DNA from 4 places in the Kitasatospora sp. NPDC041917 genome. Region 3 is predicted to be linked to each of the others. Evidence: riboswitches for the same ligand, from Rfam matches in the RefSeq annotation. Region 3 holds a riboswitch; each other region holds the start of a gene.

Region 1 (3,610 bases), on a different contig from region 3:
CAGCGGCGAGAACCCGGACACGATCTGGAGCTGCACCACCAGCAGGAAGAAGACGCCGCTGAACGCCGCGTACACGCACAGGGTGACCAGGTTCACCGCGGTGAACAGCCGGGAGGAGAACAGCCCGAGCGGCAGCATCGGTTCGGGCGCCCGGCGCTCGACGGCCACGAAGGCGACGCCGAGCACCACCCCGATCACCCCGCTGACCCAGACCGCCGGGGACAGGCCCTCGCCCGCCGCGGTCAGCGCGTAGGTGATCGCGCCGAGCGCGAGGGCGGCGAGCACGGCGCCGAGCACGTCGAAGCGGCCGGTGGCGGCCTCGTCCCGGGTCTCCGGCACCGACCGGGTGGTCACCGCGATCACGGCGGCGGCGAGCGGCAGGTTCAACAGGAAGATCCAGCGCCAGCCGGGGCCGTCCACCAGCCAGCCGCCGAGGAAGGGGCCGATCGCGGCGGACACCCCGCCGAGGCCGGACCAGAGCCCGACCGCGGCCGAGCGGTCGTCGGGGTGGAAGACGGCCTGGAGCATGGCGAGCGAGCCGGGGGTGAGCAGCGCCCCGCCGATGCCCTGGACGGCGCGGGCGGCGATCAGCACGTGGATGTTCGGCGCCGCGGCGCAGGCCGCGGAGGCGATGGCGAACCAGACCACGCCGATCAGGAAGACCTTGCGCCGCCCGTACCGGTCGCCGAGCGCGCCGCCGAGCAGGATCAGGCCCGCCAGGGTGAGCAGATAGGCGTTCAGAGTCCATTGCAGGGACGCCAGGGAGGCGCCGAGGTCGGCGCCGATCCGGGGCAGGGCGACGTTCACCACGGTGCCGTCGAGCATCGCCATGCTGGAGCCGAGCACGGTCGCCAGTAGTACCCAGCGACCCTGCGCGGTGCCCAGGCGCAGGGTGCCGGCCTCGGAGGTGGCCACGGGCGAATCCTGCGCTGCCGGGGCGCACGTGACAAGGGTCACCGGTGGGTGTGTTGACGGTCGGCGGTGCGTGAACGGGTGACTGCGGTCCGTCGCCGATCTCGGCGCAGGGTCGTGGATCAGTGGCGGGGGGTGAATGGGTTGTGTACGCACCGTGGGGCCCGGTCTGCGGAGGGTCACCGGAACGGGGGAGATGGTTGCCCTTTCAAGAGATCGACATTGCTTCACCCGAACGGATGGGTTTTAGTTCAGCGACCGCCCGGCCAGTCCGGACGGATCCACCGGGTGGAACGCCGAGTCCTGCCGCTGCCCGGTGGTTCGAAACGAACTCTGTACGGCAGGAGCGGGGGACCCACAGGTAAGTCGCCGGACCGGAGTTCGCGCCTCAGGGCGCGGGCGTCCAGGACCGGCTAGGGGTGAAGCCGCGCATGCGGCCGGGCAACTCCAGCCCGAACCCGACAGCTCACCTCGCAGGCGTCGGAGAGGAAAATTCCATGCCTGCTCAGGCTCGTCGTATCGCCCTGCCCCGCGCCGCCCGTATCGGCATCGCGACCGCCGTCACCGGTGTCTCCTTCGCCCTCCCGCTCGTCACCGCGGTGAGCGCCCAGGCCCACACCGTTCCGGCCGCCCCGGCCGCGCAGGCCGCCGCCTCCACGGACGCCAAGTCGGCCGCGCCGGCCGCTGCCCCGGCCACCCCGGCCGCGCAGGAGAGCTACCGCGTCGTCAGCGGCGACACCCTGTCCAAGATCGCCGACGCCAAGAACGTCGAGGGCGGCTGGCACGCGCTGTACGAGCAGAACCGCTCGGTCGTCGGTGCCAACCCGAACCTGATCTTCCCGGGCCAGCAGCTCGCGCTGTCGGGCCACGCCGCCGCGCCGGCCGCCGACGCCGCCCCGGCCAAGCCGGCCGCCCCGGCGAAGCCCGCCCAGCCGGCCGCTCCGGCGACCCAGGCCGCCAAGCCGCAGGCCCAGGTCCAGGTGAAGACCGAGGCCGCCAAGCCCTCCGCCCAGCTCCAGACCCAGCTGCAGGTCGCCGCTCCGGCCGCGGTCGTGACCGCCACTCCGGTCGCCGCCGCCACCTCCGGCTTCGTCGCCCCGCTGGCCAACCCGAAGCTCGGCACCGCCTACGGCGTGGCCGGCTCGATGTGGGCCTCCGGCCACCACACCGGCCAGGACTTCGTCGCCTCCACCGGCACCCCGCTGCGCGCCGTCGCCAACGGCGTCGTGGTCAAGGCCGGCAACGGCGGCGCCTACGGCAACGAGGTCGAGATCAAGCTCGCCGACGGCCACTACGCCGAGTACGCGCACCTCTCCTCGATCGGCGTGAGGATCGGTCAGGCCGTCACCGTCGGCCAGCAGATCGGCCTCTCCGGCGCCACCGGCAACGTGACGGGCCCGCACCTGCACTTCGAGATCCGCAACGGCTCGGAGTACGGCTCGGACATCAACCCGGTCGCCTACCTGCGCGCGCACGGCGTCGCGCTCTGACCCGGGGCCGCTGAGCCCCGAGGGTTTTCGGAACCACCGCTGCTGCGGGGCGAATCGATCCTCCGGGATGGTCATGTCGGGTGACCGCTCGACCGGGTGATCGCCGCACGGCGGACATGGGCGCGGGACACGCCCAGGCCGGCCCGGCCGTACGAGGACCTCCTCGTGCGGCCGGGCCGGCCGCTGCCGTTTCCGGGCCCGTCCGGTCGTGCCCCGGCCGTCCGGCGGGTTCCGGAGCGTCGTTCGACCGGTCGAACGTGGCGTCAACTCGACTGCTCCGGCGGGCCGTCGGCCCGATCGCTGGGCTGCTCCGGCGCGCCATGCTGTCGGACGGTCAGCGTCCGGCCGGTCCGGCGGTCGGGCGGGTCCGGGAGGCGAGGAGGCCGGATGGCGGTCCGGAGCGGGGACGTGGCGGGGGAGAGGGCCGGGCGGGAGCGGCCGGGGACGGGCGGCGTCGACCGGCTGAAGGCGGACTCGGTCGGCCTGGTCGGCGTGGTGTTCATGGCACTCGCCACCGCCGCCCCGATCACCGCGATGACGGGCAACCTGCCGATCATCGTCGGGCAGGGCAACGGCGCCGGCGCGCCCGCCGCGTACATCGTGGCGACCGTGGTGCTGACGGTGTTCTCGGTCGGGTACGTGGCGATGGCCCGGCACATCACCGCGGCCGGCGCGTTCTACGGCTACGTCTCGCACGGGCTGGGCCGGGTGGTCGGGATGGCCTCGGGGCTGCTCGCGGTGCTGGCGTACGTCGTCACCGAGGCCTCGGCCCTCGGCTTCTTCGCGTACTCGCTGCGCGGACTGGTCCGTTCGCAGCTGGGGGTGGACCTGGGCTGGGGCTGGTACGCGCTGTTCGGGGCGACGGTGATCGGGGTGATGGCCTGGTTCGACCTGCACCTGACGGCCAAGGTGCTCGGGGTCGCGCTGGTGCTGGAGATCGGGGTGCTGGGGGCGGTCTCGTTCGCGGTGCTGTTCTCCGGCGGCGGGCCGGACGGGATCGTGGTCGAGGCCGTGAACCCGCTGAACGCGCTGAGGGGGGTGGGGGGTTCGGGCGCGGCGGCGGCCGGGCTCGGCCTGTTCTTCGCGTTCTGGTCCTGGGTGGGATTCGAGTCCACCGCGATGTACGGCGAGGAGTCCCGCGACCCCAAGCGGGTGGTGCCGCGGGCGACGCTGGTGTCGGTGATCGGTGTCGGGCTGCTCTACGTCTT
Region 2 (3,610 bases), on a different contig from region 3:
GCTTCTGCGCGCTGGCCAGCCGCTGCTGGATCTGCTGCTTGCTGTCGGCGAGCGAGCGGCGGGTCCGGTCCAGCTCGTCGAGCTTGCCGGCCGCCTCGGTCCGGCGCTGGTCGAGCCGACGCTGCCGGGCGACCAGCTCGTGCAGGGTCTCCTGCTGGCGCGCGGCGGCCTGGCCCAGGGCGCGGGCGCGGGACAGGTAACCCTCCGGGTCGGGCGAGAGGATGAGCTGGGCGGTCTGGGTCATCCCGCCGCCGCGGTACTCGGCCCCGGCCACCGTCGCGAGGTCGCCCCGCAGCCCGTTGAGCTGGTCCTGGGCCACGGCGATCTCGCCCTGGAGGATCGTGGTCTCGCCCTGGAGCCGCCGCTGGGCCTCCTGCGCCGCGTTGGCCTTCTCGGACGCCTGCTCGGCCTCGTCGTACAGCTGTTCCACCTGCGTCTTGACGTCCTGGCGGTCGCCCGGGTCGGGGCTGCCGGGGGCGGCCTGGGCGCTGCCTCCGGCGGCCACACCCAGGGCGGTGGCGGCGGCCGCGGTCAGCACCAGCGCCCGGGCGAGCAGTTGGGAACGGCGGTGCACGGGCATGGCGGCAGCGGCTCCAATCCTGCGGCGCGGCTCCCGCCGCCGCACCGGGACGGGCGGCCGTCGAGCGGGAGTCCGGTGGCAGACGTTAGCGAGTCAGGGCAAGCGAGTCCAAACCCCTGCCAACCAGAATATTCAGGCTGTTGTCGGACATTTGATCGGCCCTCGGGAAAAACCGCAGGAAAAACCGCAGGCCCGGCCTCCCCTGGGGGAGGCCGGGCCTGGAAGCGTCCGAGCGGTGATCAGACCCGCACGATGGAGGCCAGCGGCATGTTGGTGACGGCCTCGTAGCGCACCGACGCGCCCGGCTTGGGCGCGTGCAGCACCTGGCCATTGCCCGCGTAGATGCCGACGTGGTGGGCGTCGGTGTAGAAGATCAGCAGGTCGCCGGGCTGGGCCTGGGAGATGTCCGAGCCGATCCGGGTGCCGGCCGAGGCCTGCGCCTGCGAGGTGCGCGGCAGCGACACGCCCGCCTGGTTGAACGCCCAGACCATCAGGCCGGAGCAGTCGAAGGAGCCCGGGCCGGTGGCGCCCCAGACGTACGGGCTGCCGATCTTGGAGGCGGCGGCCGAGAGCGCGGCGGCACCGCGCGAGCTGCCCGGGGCCACCTTCACCGGGGAGGAGGCGGTCGAGGCGGACGAGCCGGACGAGCCGGTCGCGAGGTCGCCGCGGCTGTTGTCGCGGGAGGCGCGGTCGGCCTGCTGCTGCTGGGCCTGGGCGGCGTCGGCCTTGGCCTTGGCGTCGGCCGCGGCCTTCTCCTCGGCCTGGCGCAGCGCCTGGCGCTCCTGCTCGGTCAGCGTGTTGAGCAGGTCCTGGGCCGCCTTCAGCTTGCCCTGGACCTCCTCCTTGGAGGCCTTCAGCTGCTGGGTGGTCGACTCCAGCTCGGCGAGCTTGCCCTGGGCCTCGTTGCGGTCCTGGTCGAGCTTGCGCTGCTGCTCCTGGAGCTCCTTCAGCTGACCCTTCTGGGTGCTGCCGGCCTGGTTCAGCGCGTCGGCCTGGCTGAGGAAGGTGTCCGGGCTGGAGGAGAACATCAGCTGGACGGTCGGGGATATGCCCCCGTTGCGGTACTGCTCGCCGGCGATCTCGGCCAGGCCGCCCTGGAGCTCGGTGACCTGGGCCTGCTGACGGGCCACCTGGTCCTGCATGCCGGAGACCTGCTTCTCCAGCTCCTGCTGCTTGGCCTGGGCCGCGTTGTAGTTCTCGGTCGCGATCTCGGCCTGCTCGTTGAGCTGGTCGACCTGCCCCTTGACCTGTTCCTTGGTCGGCTGCGGGTCGGCGTGGGCACCTTGAGCGGAGAGGACGACGGCTGCCGCGGCGACACCGGTCAGGATCGAGACCCGGGCGCGGCCTGCGGGCTTGGGACGACGATGGGACGCCACGAAGGCGGACTCCTTCTTCCTACGTCCGCCTACCGGGTGAGCTGACGGGTTCGGGCCGGAAGCATGCCCTACGACGCCTCACGGCCGTTCCATCGGCCGACCTGGCGTCGATTCACCCCGGAGGAACGTGGTTCCCCGGCTCCGCTCCGCAGCGCCCCCAAACCACTGGGCTCCCCTGTCGGGCAGTCGCTTCGACCTGCCCCGCTGCCTCACGAACTCGACGGTAACCACCGCCGCCACCCTGGCTGGGCGATCGACAGTGCGGTGGTTCAGGGCACGACCCTAGTAACTGAACCGTGATCCGTTCAAATCCTTGTCAGAAAAAAGACCGAAGATTTCCCAAGTTCTTCTGTGAAAATGACCGATGGTGACCACTGGCACACAGAAGGCTGATCAGTTCTCAGCATGTGGCCGCGAAGGGGCGGAAAGCCGAACGCCACCCCCGCGCGAGGGGTGGCGCTTTTCACAGCCCCCGGAGGGGCCTCGCGGGCGTGTCGGGCCGTCAGACCCGGCGGATGGTGTTGATCGACATCGCGTCGGCCTTCATCACCTTCACCACGTCACCGGTGTGCGGCGCGTGGACCACCATGCCGTTGCCGATGTACATCCCGACGTGGTGCATGTCGTTGCCGTAGACCACCAGGTCGCCCGGCTGGGCCTGGTCCAGCGAGGGCACCCGGGTGCCGTAGTGGCCCTGCTCCTGCGAGGTGCGCGGCAGCGAGACGCCCGCCTGCCCGTACGCCCAGACCATCAGGCCCGAGCAGTCGAAGGTGGTCGAGCCGGTGGCGCCCCACACGTACGGCGAGCCCTGCTTGCTCATCGCCTTGGCCATCGCCACGGCCGCGTAGCCGCTGGCCGGCGGCAGGCTGCTGAGGTCGACCCGGTCGCTGCCGCGGGAGGCGCGGTCGTCCTGCGCCTGCTGGGCCTTCAGCGCGGCGCGGTCGGTGGCGCTCAGCGAGTTCAGCAGGTCCTGGGCGGCCTTCAGCTTGGTGTTGACGTCCGCCTTGGCCTGGTTCAGGTCCTTGGTGGTGGTGTCCAGCGAGGCGAGCACGGCGGAGGCCTCGACCTTCTCCTGGTCCAGCCGGCGCTGCTGGTCCAGCAGCCCCTTGAGCGCCTCGGCCTGGCTGCTGCTGGCCTGCTGGACGGTGGAGGCCTTCTCCAGGTAGCCGGACGGGTCGGAGGTGAGCATCAGCTGGACGGACGGGTCGATGCCGCCGGTGCGGTACTGCTCGCCCGCCACCTCGGCGAGACCGCCCTGGAGCTGGGTCATCTGCTCCTGGCTGCGGGCCACCTGGTCCTGCAGCTGGTCGGCCTGCTTGCGCAGCTGGTCGGCCCGCTCCTTGGCGCCGTTGTACTTCTCCGCCGCCTGCTCCTGCTCCTCCTGGAGCTGGTCGATCTGCGCTTTGACGTCCGTTTTGTTCGGCTGCGGCGCGGCGTGCGCGGCCACCTGCGCGGAGAGGGCGACCGCGGTCGCAGCAGCAGCGGTGAGCACGGAGATCCGCGCGCGGCTCGGCTGCTTGGGACGGCGGTGGGAGGCCAAGGGTCCTGCTCCTTCTTCCAACGGACTCACCTGATGGGATGAGATTCCGGAAAATAGGTTTGACGCCAGACCCTAGTGAAGATCTATCCGTTTTGCCACTCCCCCGTAGGTGTG
Region 3 (3,610 bases):
GGTAGACCTCGACGCCCCAGCGGACGGCCTCGGAGAAGGACTCCGCGCCGATCGGGGCGATCATGAACTCCTGGATGTCGACGTTGGAGTCCGCGTGCGACCCACCGTTGAGGATGTTCATCATCGGGACCGGCAGGACGTGCGCGTTCGGGCCGCCCAGGTAGCGGAACAGCGGCAGGTCGCTGGCCTCGGAGGCGGCGTGCGCGACGGCCAGCGAGACGCCCAGGATGGCGTTGGCGCCGAGCGAGGACTTGTCCGGGGTGGCGTCCAGGTCCAGCATGGCCTGGTCGATCAGGCGCTGCTCGGTGGCGTCGTAGCCGACCAGCTCCGGGCCGATCTGCTCGATGACGGCCAGGACGGCCTTCTCGACGCCCTTGCCGAAGTAGCGGTTCTTGTCACCGTCACGCAGCTCCAGCGCCTCGAAGGCACCGGTGGAAGCACCCGACGGGACAGCGGCACGACCCGTGCTGCCGTCGTCGAGGCCGACCTCGACCTCGACCGTGGGGTTGCCGCGGGAGTCGAGGATCTCACGGGCTACGACGACATCGATGGACGGCACGAGGCATCTCCTTGCGGAAGCAGGGTCCGGTCTGACGGTGGTGCTGTCAGCAGGACGATTGCGGAGTCGTTACGACCAGAGCCTAACCGCCCGGGCTCCCGGGGCCACGTCCGCCTCGGTCCCGTCTCAGCGTGTGGCCCCACTACCCACCGGTAGTTCACCTGCTTGTCCCAGCTTGTCCCACCGGAGCGGGCGAATGCGGACGAAGGGGACCGGTAGGACCGGTCCCCTTCGGACGGCGGGGTGAGGCGGCGTCGGCGCCGGGTGCGGCGGGCGGGCCGGCGTCGAGCGAGCCGGCGTCGAGCGAGCCGGCGTCGAGCGGGCCGGCTCAGCCGAGGTGCAGCACCTGGCCGGGCATGATCAGGTTCGGGTCGCCGCCGACCGTGCCGTGGTTCTGCTCGTACAGCGCGTGCCAGCCGCCGGACACGCCCTGGGCGGCGGCGATGGTCGACAGGGTGTCACCGGCGCGGACGGTGTAGTCGTGGCCGGTGGTCTGCGGGGCCGACTGCGCGGCCTGCGGGGCGTACTGCGGCTGGGCGGCGGCCTGGCCGGCGTACTGCTGGTAGACGCTCTGGTGGCTGGTCCAGTACCAGGCGCCGTTGCTCTGGTACCAGTACACCTTGGCGTCGGCGTCCCAGCCGGCCTTGCCGGAGAAGCCCGGGGTCTGCGGCTGCGCCTGCTGCTGCGGGGCGGCCTGCTGGACCGGCTGCGCGGCGGGCTTCGGGGTCTGCTTCTGGGCGGCGGGCTGCTGCGCGACCGGCTTCTCGGCCGGCTTGGCGGCGGGCTTCGGGGTCTGCTGCTTGGGGGCGGACTGCGGCTTGGCGTCCGAGGAGGTGTCGACCGCGGCCGGGGCACCACCCTTGGTCAGACCGGCCTTCTGGGAGCAGACCGGCCAGGCGCCCGGGCCCTGCGAGGCCAGCACCTTCTCGGCGACCGAGATCTGCTGGGCCTTGCTGGCCTGGTTGGCCTGCGGCGCGTAGGCGGTGCCGCCGTACGCCTTCCAGGTGCTGGAGGTGAACTGGAGGCCGCCGTAGAAGCCGTTGCCGGTGTTGATGCTCCAGTTGCCACCGGCCTCGCACTGGGCGACGGCGTCCCAGGTGGAGGCGGGGGCGGCGGAGGCGCCGGTGGCGGTGAGGAGCGGCATCGCGAGTCCGACGCCGGCCACACCGGCGACGGCGATGGCCTTCTCGGCCTGGGTGCGACGACGGTGACGGCCAGTTCCAACGAACAGCATGAAGAGGTCCCTCTCCGCACGCCTGCGAGGTGAGCTGTCGGGTTCGGACCGGGAGGTGGCCCGGCCGCCGTACGCGGAAACGATTCCGCTCGGGCGGCTTCACCCCAAGCCGTGGGGAGACGGCAACAAACCTGGTTCCCCCGCCCCTGCCCAGGGTTCTGGTCGGTTTCCCGTGGCGCGGCGGGCAGGACTCGGCGTTCCGCGTACGAGGTCCGCAGCTGCGAACTCCAGGGAGAGTAGACAGATCATCAGACCAATCACAAGCTCATATCGTCGATATCACACAATAATTACGGCGCGTGTTCGATCGCCTACCAACGGCGGTGTTATGTCCGGATTGATGGGTGTTCACACCCCCGTCAGCAGGTGGTTCGCGACGTCCCGTCAGTGCGATCTCAGCACGTCGGAGGCGTGGCGGGAGTGTTCGGCGAGGCCTGCGGAGAGGCCTGCGAAGGAGCGTGCGGAGGGGTCTGCGGAGAGGCCTGCGGAGAGGCGTGCGGGGAACGGCTCTCCGGACTGAATTCCACCGGGAGTTCGCGCAGCCCACGCATGATCAGACCACCGCGCCACCGCAGGTCGTCCGCGCTTTCCGCGAGCCGGAGATCGGGCAGCCGGGAAAGCAGCGTGGTCAGCGCGGCACGACCCTCCAAGCGGGCGAGCGGAGCGCCGATGCAGTAGTGGATGCCGTGCCCGAAGCCCAGGTGGGGGTTGTCCGCCCGGGCCAGGTCCAGGGTGTTCTCGGCCGCGAACCGGGCCGGGTCGCGGTCCGCCGCGGCGAGCACCACCAGCACCGGGTCGCCGACCGGGATGTCCACCCCGCCGATGGCCAGCGGACGGGTCGCGAACCGCCAGGTCGCCATCTCCACCGGTCCGTCGTAGCGCAGGAGTTCCTCGATCCCGGTCTCCAGCAGCGCGCTCTCCCCGCGGGCCACCGACTCCTGCAGCAACCGGCGCTGCTCCGGATTGCGCAGCAGGGCGTACGTGCCGTTGCCGATCAGGTTCACGGTGGTCTCGAAACCCGCGAACAGGAGGATGAAGGCCATCGCCGCGGCCTCGTTCTCGGTCAGGTGCTCACCGTGGTCACTGGCCCGGATCAGGCCCGAGATCAGGTCGTCCCCGAGGTCCGCGCGCTTGCGGTGGATCAGCTCCAGCAGGTACGCCCGCATCCGCTTCACCGCCCGCCCCACGCCGCCGCGCCGGCCGCCGCCGTGGCCCGGCTTCGTGTGGCGCACCATCATCCCGGCCCAGTCCCGGAAGTCGTCCTGGTCCTCGGCCGGCACGCCCAGCATGTCGCAGATCGCGTAGATGGGGAGCGGGAAGGCGAACTCGTGGATCAGGTCCGCCGAACCGCGCTGCGCGAAGCCGTCGATCAGCCGGTCGGTGAGCTGCTGCACCCGCGGCTCGAACTCGGCCACCCGGCGCGGGGTGAACGCCTTCGACACCAGCCTGCGCAGCCGGGTGTGGTCCGGCGGGTCGATGTTCAGCAGGTGGGTCATCAGGTCCGCCTGCCGCTCCCCCGGGATGCCCACCCGGCCGGTGCGGTGCGCCTGCTCGCTGTGGTGCGCCGGGTTCTTCGACAGCCGGCTGTCCGCGAGCGCCTGCCGGGCGTCCGCGTACCGGGTCACCAGCCAGGCCTCCACCCCGCTCGGCAGCGTGGTGCGGTGCACCGGGGCGTGCTCGCGCAGCCAGGCGTAGGCGGGGTACGGGTCGGAGGCGAACTCCCAGGTGAACAGCTGCGGGGCGGTGGCGTCGGACGGCGTGGCGGCGGGCCGGGCGGAGTCGGGCTGAGCTGGCATGGACCGACCGTATCCGGTGCG
Region 4 (3,610 bases), on a different contig from region 3:
GTGCCGCAGGACGTGTCGGTGGTCGGCTTCGACGACTCGCCGCTGATCGCCTTCACCGAGCCGCCGTTGACCACGATCCGCCAGCCGGTCGAGGCGATGGCCACGGCGGCGGTGGACGCGCTGCTGGAGGAGGTCGGCGGAAACGCGGCCCAGCGCGGCGAGTTCATGTTCCAGCCGGAGCTGGTGATGCGCGGGTCCACCGGGGCCTGCGCGCGCTGAACCCCGGCCGTCACGGCCGACGGAAGGGCCCCGGAGGGCGGTTGCTCTCCGGGGCCCTTCGGCGTGCGTGCGTGCGGTCGGCCGCCCCGGGCCGTCGGGCGGTCAGCCCTCCTGGGCGGTGGGGCGGTCGACGGTCGGTCGGTGCCCGTCGGCCGCCTCGCCGGTACGGGTCTCGGTACGGCGGCCGCGGGCCAGGTAGTCGCGCAGGACCAGTTCGACGGCGTCCTGCGGGTTCTTGGTGCCGGAGAGCAACATCGCGTCGATCGCGAGGTTCGCGTCGAGGGTGACGGTGACCTGGGCCATGTGACTCCTCCTCGGGTGCAGAGCAGCAGCATGCCCGTTGGGGCGGGGATTCACCACGGTGATTCGCCATGGGGATTCAGCACGGGGATTCACCGCGGGGATTTGCCACGAGGTACGGCCGGAGGCATGCCGGAACCCCCGGGGAGGAGCGACCAGACTCTCCCCGGGGGCGTGGGCGGTCAACGTTCGGACGACAGCTGACAGATGATGAAATCTGTTATCTGTCAGCTGTTATCCGTCGACTGTCGGCTGTTCGCTGTTCTCAGACCCGGCCGGCGAAGTCCGGGGCCCAGTTGGCGATGCTCTGCTCGCGGACGCCCGAGCTCGGGTTGGCGGCCTCGACGTACTTGCCGTTGCCGACGTAGATCGCGACGTGGTAGACGCCGGAGTCCTTGCCGTTGTTGGACCAGAACAGCAGGTCGCCCGGCTGGAGGCTGTCCAGCGAGACGTGGGTGCTGGCGGCGGCCTGGTCGGCGGCGACGCGCGGGACGGAGACGCCCGCGGCGCGCAGCGCGGCCTGGGTCAGGCCGGAGCAGTCCCAGCCACCGTTACCGGTGCCGCCGTAGACGTACGCCTGACCGACCTTCGACTCGGCGAAGGAGACCGCGGCGGCCATGCTGCCGGTGGCGGCCGGAGCCTGGGTCTGGGCCGGAGCCTGGGTCTGGGGAGCGGGCTTGGTGGACGGCTTGGCGGCCGGGGTCTGGGCCTGCGCGGTCGGCTGGGCGTTCACGGCACCGCCGTTCGCGGACTGGCCGGACTTCTGCGAGCGGTCGAACCAGGTGAAGTCCGAGCCGGACTTGCCGGTGGCGGACTGGCCGGCCTGGGCCTGGCCGTTGCCGCCGAAGGACAGCTGCTGGCCCGGGTAGATGCTGTCCGGACCCTCGGTCAGGGTGCCGCGGTTGAGCTCGTACAGCCGCTGCCAGCCGCCCTGCACCTTGTGCTGGTCGGCGATCGCGGACAGCCAGTCGCCCTCGACCACGGTGTAGTCGCCGTTCTGGGCCTGCTGCTGGCGCTTCTGGACCCAGTCGCTCCGGTTTCCGGAGGCGGCGGAGTCGGTGCTGGCCTGCGTGCCGTCCTGGGAGGGCGCGGAGGGCGCGGCGGGCTTTGCGGCCGGGGCCTGGGTCTGCGGAGCGGGCTTGGCGGCCGGGGCGGCCGGCTTGGCGCTCTGCGCGGGCTTGGCGGCGGTCGAGCCCGCGGTGGAGCCCGCCGAGGTGTCGACGGCGGCCGCGGCGCCGCCCTTGGTGAGGCCGGCCTGGACCGAGCACACCGGCCAGGCGCCGGGGCCCTGCGAGGCGAGGACCTTCTCGGCGACGGCGATCTGCTGGTCCTTGGTGGCCAGGTCGGCGCGCGCCGCGAAGGCGGTGCCGCCGAAGGCGGACCAGGTGCTGGAGGTGAACTGGAGGCCGCCGTAGAAGCCGTTGCCCGTGTTGATGCTCCAGTTGCCGCCGCTCTCGCACTGGGCGACCTTGTCCCAGGTGGCGACGGTGGCGGCGGAGGCGGTGCCGGAGGCGATGCAGGGGACGGTGAGGCCGACGCCCGCGACGCCGAGGGCGGCGATCACGCGACGGGTGCGGCTGGACAGACGAGTGCCGTTGGTGGGCAGCATGAAGACGCGGTCCTCTCCCACGCCTGCGAGGTGAGCTGTCGGATTCGGGCTGGAGTTGCCCGGCCGCGCTGTGGGCGCGGCTTCACCCCTAGCCCTGGACCGTTCCGGAGATCGGTCCGGGGCGACTTACCTGTGGGTCCCCCGCTCCTGCCGTGGTGCGATTTCGCGCTGCCAGGACATCCGACGGCAGGACTCGGCGTCGCGGATGAACCGGGTTCGTGTGGTCACGAACGGGGAGCACGTTAATCAGACTTAAGTTCAAACTGCAAACTGCTGTGATGCGCATCACGGTTTAGTGGGAACTGCCAAAATTGCCGCTCCCCATGATCGCAAATGATCGTTTTCAGGCAACCCTGTTGTGGAAGCCCACAACTGGCAGCACTTCAGAAGTGGTGTGACGGCGCGTCGAATCGCGGGCCGGAGCGCCCGGGCAGATGCTGCGGCGGTCGTGATGCGAGCGCCCGCGACCGCGTTTCCTATTTCCTTTCAAATAGGCCAGAACGGACATTCCACTTCATCGCCGTCCGACTTCCGCGCGGGACGGCCATGGACCGGCGGAGCAAAACCGAAGGGCCCGGAACGCATGCCGTTCCGGGCCCTTCGGTGCGCGCCAACCGGCGCGCGTCGTCGACTACCGCCCTGCGGGCCCCTGGGAGGCCGCGTGGGCGCCGCGGACGCCCTCCAGAGCCCCCTCGGCCTCGGCGGCCGCCGCCTCCGCCTCGGCCCGTGCCAGGTCCTCCGGGGACGGCGCGGGCAGCGCCGCCAGGTAGGTGGAGGCGATCAGCTGGCCGACCGACGGGTACGAGCCCAGCGGCGCGGCCGACGGGCAGCCGGTCTCCTCGGCGGCGGTGGCGAGCAGCTCGGAGTCCGCCTCCGGGCCGATCACCAGCGGGGCCAGCGCCGGGCGCTGCGAGCCGGTGTCCCTGAGGTGGTTGACGGCCGCGGCCACCGAGCCGGGCACGTCGAGCGCGGCGGCGACGACCGGCACGGCCAGTCGGGCGGCCAGCAGCACGCCGGTGATGCCGGCTGCCGCGGCCGCGTCCTCGCCGCCGACGGTGGTCAGCACCACGCCGTCCGCGGCGGTCGCGATGGCGAACAGCCGGGCGCGGTCGGCCCGGGCCAGCCCGGCCTCGGACAGCCGGACGTGCACGGCCTCGGCCAGCAGCGGGTGCGGGCCCAGCGGGTCGGTGACGGGCGCGCCGTACTCGGCGGCGAGCGCGTGAAGCTCGGTCAGGAAGGTGTGCGGGCCGGGCACCAGCGGCACCAGGACGGGCGTCGGCAGTCCGGCCTCGGCCGCCATGGCCAGCAGCTCGGCCACGGTGCGGTCCTCGCCGCCCGCGCCCTCGCCGCCGTTGCCGGGCAGGTAGCCGACCGCGGTCCGGACGCCGTTCTGCTCGGTGCGGACGATCGAGAGCAACTCCTCGACGACCGAGCGGGACTCGGGCCCGGCGGTCGCGGGCACGGCGAGCACCAGGGCCGGGG

Evidence for each region. A riboswitch is a leader RNA that binds a small molecule or an ion and turns the genes downstream of it on or off. The one in region 3 is predicted to bind cyclic di-AMP.
Region 1: another riboswitch for cyclic di-AMP. It lies ahead of ACZ6EM_RS32805 (M23 family metallopeptidase); the one in region 3 lies ahead of ACZ6EM_RS25475 (LysM peptidoglycan-binding domain-containing protein).
Region 2: another riboswitch for cyclic di-AMP. It lies ahead of ACZ6EM_RS27095 (C40 family peptidase); the one in region 3 lies ahead of ACZ6EM_RS25475 (LysM peptidoglycan-binding domain-containing protein).
Region 4: another riboswitch for cyclic di-AMP. It lies ahead of ACZ6EM_RS39090 (transglycosylase family protein); the one in region 3 lies ahead of ACZ6EM_RS25475 (LysM peptidoglycan-binding domain-containing protein).

Annotation. Positions count from the first base shown of each region.
Region 1 is NZ_JBVJBI010000040.1:38,930-42,539, forward strand. It holds gene ACZ6EM_RS32800 (MFS transporter) at 1-915, opposite strand, end outside; cyclic di-AMP (ydaO/yuaA leader) riboswitch at 1,270-1,407, shown strand; gene ACZ6EM_RS32805 (M23 family metallopeptidase) at 1,410-2,402, shown strand; gene ACZ6EM_RS32810 (APC family permease) at 2,790-3,610, shown strand, end outside.
Region 2 is NZ_JBVJBI010000025.1:101,566-105,175, reverse strand. It holds gene ACZ6EM_RS27100 (C40 family peptidase) at 1-580, opposite strand, end outside; gene ACZ6EM_RS27095 (C40 family peptidase) at 820-1,956, opposite strand; cyclic di-AMP (ydaO/yuaA leader) riboswitch at 1,967-2,120, opposite strand; gene ACZ6EM_RS27090 (C40 family peptidase) at 2,459-3,496, opposite strand.
Region 3 is NZ_JBVJBI010000022.1:125,546-129,155, reverse strand. It holds gene eno (phosphopyruvate hydratase) at 1-559, opposite strand, end outside; gene ACZ6EM_RS25475 (LysM peptidoglycan-binding domain-containing protein) at 888-1,793, opposite strand; cyclic di-AMP (ydaO/yuaA leader) riboswitch at 1,799-1,967, opposite strand; gene ACZ6EM_RS25470 (cytochrome P450 family protein) at 2,189-3,589, opposite strand.
Region 4 is NZ_JBVJBI010000070.1:8,430-12,039, forward strand. It holds gene ACZ6EM_RS39080 (LacI family DNA-binding transcriptional regulator) at 1-219, shown strand, start outside; gene ACZ6EM_RS39085 (hypothetical protein) at 322-522, opposite strand; gene ACZ6EM_RS39090 (transglycosylase family protein) at 785-2,149, opposite strand; cyclic di-AMP (ydaO/yuaA leader) riboswitch at 2,136-2,306, opposite strand; gene ACZ6EM_RS39095 (sirohydrochlorin chelatase family protein) at 2,760-3,610, opposite strand, start outside.